2 regions of the Streptomyces sp. NPDC001508 genome follow, and region 1 is predicted to be linked to the other one. Evidence: riboswitches for the same ligand, from Rfam matches in the RefSeq annotation. Region 1 holds a riboswitch; the other holds the start of a gene.
The links. A riboswitch is a leader RNA that binds a small molecule or an ion and turns the genes downstream of it on or off. The one in region 1 is predicted to bind cobalamin.

Region 1 (3,402 bases):
CATCCGCCGGGATCCATGTGAGGCCCTGTACGGAGCCGTTGGCGTCGCGCAGCGCCTCGCGGGTGCGGGCGTCCCATACGCCCAGTTTCTTGAGGTCCCGCACCAGGTACGAGTTGACCTGGAGGAACTCACCGGAAAGCGTCTCGCGCTTGAAGAGGTTGGAGACCTGGGGCTCGATGCACTCGTAGACACCGGCGATGGACGCGATGGTCGCGGTGGGGGCGATGGCGAGCAGAAGGCTGTTGCGCAGGCCGGTCGTCGCGATCCGCGCCCGCAGCTTCGCCCAGCGCTCGGGCCAGGTGAACTCGACGCCGTAGTGGTCGGGGTGCAGGACACCCCGCGCGGTACGGGTCTTCTCCCAGGCGGGCAGCGGGCCGATGGGGGTCCCCCCTGCACCGGAGCCTGTCGTAGGCGCTTGGGGGCGCTCGGCGAGGTCGGCGGACGTCTCGTAGGCGGCGAGCATGATGCGCTCGGCGATCCGGGTGGACAGGGCCTTCGCCTCGGGGGAGTCGAAGGGCAGACGCAGCTTGAAGAAGACGTCTTGCAGGCCCATCACGCCGAGGCCCACCGGCCGCCACCTGGCGTTGGAACGGCCCGCCTGCTCGGTCGGATAGAAGTTGATGTCGACGACCCGGTCCAGGAAGGTCACGGCGGTGCGGACCGTCTCGTCCAGCCGCTCCCAGTCGACGCCCCCGCCGCTCACGAACGCGCCGAGGTTGACCGAGCCCAGGTTGCAGACCGCGGTCTCGCCGTCGTCGGTGACCTCCAGGATCTCCGTGCAGAGGTTGGAGGAGTGGACGACACTGCCCGGCTCGGCCGTCTGGTTGGCGGTGCGGTTGGCCGCGTCCTTGAAGGTCATCCAGCCGTTGCCGGTCTGCGCGAGGGTGCGCATCATGCGGCCGTAGAGGTCACGGGCCGGGATGGTCTTCTTCGCGAGCCCGGCCGCCTCCGCCGCGCGGTAGGCGGCGTCGAACTCCGCGCCCCACAGGTCGACCAGCTCCGGCACGTCCGACGGGGAGAACAGCGACCACTGCTCGTCGGCGTCGACCCGGCGCATGAACTCGTCCGGGATCCAGTGGGCGAGGTTGAGGTTGTGTGTACGGCGGGCGTCCTCACCGGTGTTGTCGCGCAGCTCCAGGAACTCTTCGATGTCCGAGTGCCAGGTCTCCAGGTAGACCGCCGCGGCGCCCTTGCGCCGGCCGCCCTGGTTCACGGCGGCCACGGAGGCGTCGAGGGTCTTCAGGAACGGCACGATGCCGTTGGAGTGCCCGTTGGTGCCGCGGATCAGCGAACCGCGGGAGCGGATGCGGGAGTAGGCGATGCCGATGCCGCCTGCGTGCTTGGAGAGGCGGGCGACCTGGTGGTAGCGGTCGTAGAGGGAGTCCAGCTCGTCCTTGGGGGAGTCGAGGAGGTAGCAGGACGACATCTGCGGGTGGCGGGTACCGGAGTTGAACAGCGTGGGGGAGGAGGGCAGGTAGTCGAGGCGGCTCATCAGCCGGTAGAGCGCGGCGACCTCGTCCACGGCGTGCGCGGAGTCCTTCGCGGGGAGGGTGTCGGCATCCCCGTCGGCGAGGCCGGCGGCAACGCGCAGCAGGAAGTGCTGGGGCGTCTCGATGACGTGGCGGGTCAGGGGGTGCCGGAGCAGATAGCGGCTGTGCAGCGTGCGCAGCCCGAAGTACCCGAAGCGGTCGTCCGCCGCGGTGTCGATCAGCGCGTCCAGCCGCTCTGCGTGCCGTCGTACGAAGGCGGCGGTGCGGTCGGCGATGAGCCCTTCCCGGTGCCCCACGGCGATCGACCCGGTGAACGAGGTGACGCCTTGTGCGGCGGCCTCGGCGCGGATGGAGAGGGCCAGCAGCCGGGCGGCCAGCCGGGAGTAGGCGGGATCCTCCGAGATCAGCCCGGCGGCCGCCTCGGTGGCCAGTTCCCGAAGCTCCGCGGCGGCAGCGTCGTCGGACCGCGCGGACCGGCCGCGCAGCGCAGCGGCGGCGACCCGGCCGGGGTCGGCGTCGGGGAGGTCGGCGGTCAGCTCGGTCAGGGTCCGCAGCAGCGCGGCACCGGGACCGTAGGTCTCCACCGGGGCCGCGGTCGCCTGGGCGGCTGAAGCCGGGTCGGCTGGCGCGATGGTCACGTGGGGCTCTCCCTCGCTCGGCACGGGGCCTTGCGGAGGGCAGGGGGCAGCACACGAGCGCGCACGGCGTCGCGTCCACCGGCCCATTCCACGAGGCCCGGACGTCAGAGCACCCGGGCCGGACGGCCGGGTGCGCCGTCGGCAGGTCCTCGGACTGAAGCCTGCATGCGGGTATGCGGGCATACGCGCATGAGTACACCGTTGCGGGACAGTTCCGGATTCACACCGGATTCCCCTGCGGCGACAGCGAGCATGAGCATACATCTAGTGCCGGGCCGTGGTGGCACCCCCAGATGTTGTGTCGTACGTCAACGGGCCGCCGTCGCCGGGGTTCGGCTTCGGCGGCCCGTCGCGGGGCGTGCGCGGGCGCCCTGCGCCCGCTGTGGGGGCGTGCTCTCAGCGCCCTGCGCCCGCCGTCGCGGGCGGAAGCTCCACCTGGACGCCCGCGTCGCCCGCGTCGGCCGTGTAGTCCTGCGGGCTTGTCTCGTCCACGCCCTCGGGAGCCTTCACGGCCTTCAGGACGAAGGTCAGGACGACGGTGACGAGGAGGTTGAGCACGAACGCTGTCATGCCGATGTAGCCGATCTCACCGATCCCGGGGATCTCCTCGGCCGAGCCGCCGAAGTGCTTCTGCGTCGGCGAGGCCACCCCGTAGGCGGCGACCGTGCCGTACACCATGCCGACCGCCCAGCCCGCGAGCAGCGCCCAGCGGTGGAACCAGCGGGTGAACAGGCCGCCGACCAGGGCCGGGAAGGTCTGCAGGATCCAGATGCCGCCCAGCAGCTGGAAGTTGATGGCGACCGTCTTGTCCATGGTCAGGACGAAGACCAGCGCGCCCACCTTCACCAGCAGCGACACGATCTTGGAGACCCGGGTCTCCTGATGGGCCGTCGCGTGCGGATTGATGAAGTCCTTGTAGATGTTGCGGGTGAACAGGTTCGCGGCCGCGATGGACATGATGGCCGCGGGCACCAGGGCGCCGATGCCGATCGCCGCGAACGCCACGCCCGCGAACCAGTCGGGGAACATGTCCTCGAACAGCTGGGGGATGGCCAGCTGGCCGTTGGAGACCTTGACCCCGGCCGCGATCGCCATGAAACCCAGCAGGCCGAGCAGGCCGAGCATCAGGGAGTACAGCGGCAGGATCGTGGTGTTGCGGCGGATCACCTCACGGCTGCGCGAGGACAGCGTCGCGGTGATCGAGTGCGGGTACATGAAGAGCGCGAGCGCGGAGCCGAGGGCCAGCGTGGCGTATGTCCACTGGCCCGCCTCCG
Region 2 (3,402 bases), on a different contig from region 1:
GCACGACCTGACTGCTCTGTTCCCCGCCGGGCTTGAGCAGCACCGGGTTCATCAGCGCGGTCGGCTCGATCCGGCACGCCTGGGCCTGCATGGCCTGGGCCCGCCCGATCTCGGCGCCCTCCCGGGTGACGAACGAGTTCAGCGACATGTTCTGCGCCTTGAACGGCGCGACCTTGACCCCCTGCCGCACCAGCCACCGGCAGATTCCCGCGGTGACCACGCTCTTGCCGGCGTCGGAGGTGGTGCCGGCGACGAGGAGACCCCCACCGGTCATGACCCGTGTCCCTTCGCGGTGAGGCGCGCGGCGGCCACCACGCCGAGGGCGAGCAGGCCGACCCGGCGGGAGAGCCGTACGGCACGTTCGATGTCCGCGACGGCGACGGCACGGCCGCCGCCGTTGAGCACGGCCCGGTGCTCGACGCGCCCCCCGTACGAGAGGGTCCCGCCGAGCCGCACCCCCAGCGCCCCCGCGAAAGACGCTTCCACGGGACCGGCGTTGGGGCTCGGATGCCGGCGGGCGTCGGCCCGCCACGCCCGTACGGCGCCCCGCGCATCGGGCCCGCAGACGGCGGCGAGCACGGCGGTGAGCCGGGCCCCCGGCCAGCCGGCGACGTCGTCGAGCCGCGCCGCGGCCCAGCCGAACCGGCGGTGGCGCGGCGAGCGGTGCCCGACCATCGCGTCGAGGGTGTTCACGGCCCGGAACCCGACGAGCCCGGGCACCCCGGCCAACGCCCCCCACACCAGGGCCCCGACGACCGCGTCGGAGGTGTTCTCGGCCACGGACTCCACGACCGCACGGGCGATCCCGTCGGCGTCCAGGGCCTGCGGGTCCCGCCCGCACAGATGCGGCAGCCGTGCCCGGGCCGCCGCGACGTCCCCCGTGCCGAGGGCCCGCCCGATCGCCCGGGCCTCCCGGGCGAGCGAAGTGGCGCCCACCACCGCCCAGGTGGCGGCCCCGGTGAGCGCTACGGAGGCGGCGGGGGAGGGGCGTACGGTCCGCTGGGCCACGGCCGCGAGGGCCGCGGCGCCGCCGACGCACACGGCGGTGTGCACGGCTCCCCACCCGCGGTGGTCCCGCCACAGCGCCCGCTCCGCCGCGCCGGCCGCACGCCCGAACACGGCGACCGGATGCCCGCGGCGCGGATCGCCGACGAGCAGGTCACCGAGGAGGCCGAGGGCGGCGCCGTACGCGAAGACGCGCTCGGCACGCACCGGCTCAGCCGGCCGTGGGGTCGGGAAGCGACCTGGTGCTGTACCTCAATGCGCAGCCGAGCATGGCGATATGTCCTCACTCAGGGTGTCCACGCCCTGGTTCGACGAGACCGGCGGTGAGAGTTCCTGGCTCCCGGGAAGTTCTTTCCCGGTGACAGTGGCGGGACCGCGCCGGATTCGCACCGGCTTCCTCTCGTGCCGCCGTACATGGCTCCGGCAGTCCACCACGGCCCTGGAAGGGCCGTCAACTTGCCGTTGACCTGCGAGGGGAGAGTGTGCCGAGGCTCATACCGGCACCGTGGCACGCACGGTGCGGCACACGGAAGGCTCCCGCCCGGACCGGTCCGGACGGAAGCCTTCGTCGACCTCGGCGGGCGGCGGCCCCATGCCTAGGAGACTGCTGAAGATCTTGCTTTGACCGCCCGGCTTACCCCTGATTGCCGGTAAATGTCAATCGACCCAAAGCGGAGCAAGCCGGGCGCGATTTCAAGATTTGCAGGATGCTCCTAGGCGGTGATCAGGTGGATCCCGTAGGCCACCGCGGCGGCGCACGCCGCGAAGCAGGTGTACGCGGCGGTCAGCGCGAGGCCGGCGGATCCGCCCCGGGCGGCGGCCCGTTCGCGGCGCGACAGGCCGGCCACGCCGAGGGTGAAGACGGCCACCAGCGCCACGGTGACCGCGAGACTGACGCCGAAGACGGAGCCGAGGGCCGCCCAGTCGATCTTCATGCAGATGCTTCCTTGGGTACCGGAGGGAGGGGGTGGGGGAGGGGGCCGTACGGTCAGACGGCGGCGGCCGGCGGTACGGCCTGGTCGGCGACGGCCGGGCCCGCGGACACCGGCGGAGACGGGATCGTGGCCGTCAGATTCTCGGCCGGGGTACCCACCGCCGGAGGTGCCACGGCGGCGATCGCGGCGGTCACCACACCGGCCGGCTCGCCGGTGTCATTGACGTTGCTGTGGTCGACGACCTCGCGCCGGGACACCTTCCAGATCGCGGCGGCGGCTGCGACCAGGAAGACGGCCACACACCCGGTGCCCCAGTCGCCGAGATCCGTGACGGTCTCCGCGAGCGCGCCGACCAGCGCGGCGGCCGGCAGCGTCAGCGCCCAGGCGACGACCATCCGGGTCGCCGTGGACCAGCGGACCACGCCGCCCTTGCGGCCCAGACCCGCGCCCATCACGGAACCGGAGACGACATGCGTGGTGGAGAGGGAGAAGCCGAGGTGCGAGGAGGCCAGGATGGCGGTCGCCGCACTGGTCTGGGCGGCGAAGCCCTGCTGCGGCCGAAGGTCGGTCAGGCCCTTGCCCATCGTGCGGATGATGCGCCAGCCGCCGAGGTAGGTGCCGAGGGCGATGGCGAGGCCGGCGGAGAGTATGACCCAGGTGGGAGGGTTGGAGCCGGGGGCGAGGGCGCCGCCGGCGATCAGTGCCAGGGTGATGATGCCCATCGTCTTCTGGGCGTCGTTCGTGCCGTGGGCCAGGGAGACCAGGCCCGCGGAGGCGATCTGGCCGGCCCGGTAGCCCTTCTCGGCGGCCCTGCCGTCCGCCTTCGCGCCGAGCCGGTACGACAGGCGGGTGGCGAGCAGCGCCGCCACGCCCGCGACGACCGGCGCGGCGAGCGCCGGGATGAGGACCTTGGTGACGAGCGCGTCGCCGTGCACGGCGCCCGCGCCGGCGGAGGCCACGGTGGCGCCGATCAGGCCGCCCATCAGGGCGTGCGAGGAACTGGAGGGCAGGCCCACCAGCCAGGTCAGCAGGTTCCAGAGGATCGCGCCCACCAGGGCGGCGAAGATGACCTCGGGACGGATGCCGGTCTCGTCGACGAGACCTTTGGAGATCGTGTTGGCGACCTCCACGGAGAGGAAGGCGCCCACCAGGTTGAGTGCGGCCGACATGGCCACCGCGACCTTGGGCTTGAGCGCACCGGTCGAGATGGTCGTGGCCATCGCGTTGGCGGTGTCGTGGAAACCGTTCGTGAAATCGAACGCGAGTGCGGTGATCACCACAATCGCGAGGATCAGCGAGAAGCTTTCCATTTACCCAGGCAATCGTTCGAAGTCATTGGCCGGTTGAACGTAGGCAACCTGGATGAACGGAAGGTGAACTGAGGAGGGATTCATGGTGTCGCCGACGGCGCTCCCGCGGTGGCCGCCGTGACCCGTTGAGGAGACCTGGGTCACCCGGCAGG

Region 2: it holds a riboswitch for cobalamin, as region 1 does, so the genes downstream of both, ABT245_RS23815 (cobalamin biosynthesis protein) here and ABT245_RS06710 (ribonucleoside-diphosphate reductase subunit alpha) in region 1, are expected to answer to the same signal.

The regions. Positions count from the first base shown of each region.
Region 1 is NZ_JBEPAP010000004.1:244,964-248,365, forward strand. Features, by position in the region: gene ABT245_RS06710 (ribonucleoside-diphosphate reductase subunit alpha) at 1-2,128, opposite strand, end outside; cobalamin riboswitch at 2,252-2,423, opposite strand; gene mctP (monocarboxylate uptake permease MctP) at 2,525-3,402, opposite strand, start outside.
Region 2 is NZ_JBEPAP010000027.1:57,489-60,890, reverse strand. Features, by position in the region: gene ABT245_RS23820 (cobyric acid synthase) at 1-274, opposite strand, end outside; gene ABT245_RS23815 (cobalamin biosynthesis protein) at 271-1,212, opposite strand; cobalamin riboswitch at 1,314-1,453, opposite strand; gene ABT245_RS23810 (hypothetical protein) at 1,719-1,940, opposite strand; gene ABT245_RS23805 (inorganic phosphate transporter) at 1,994-3,250, opposite strand.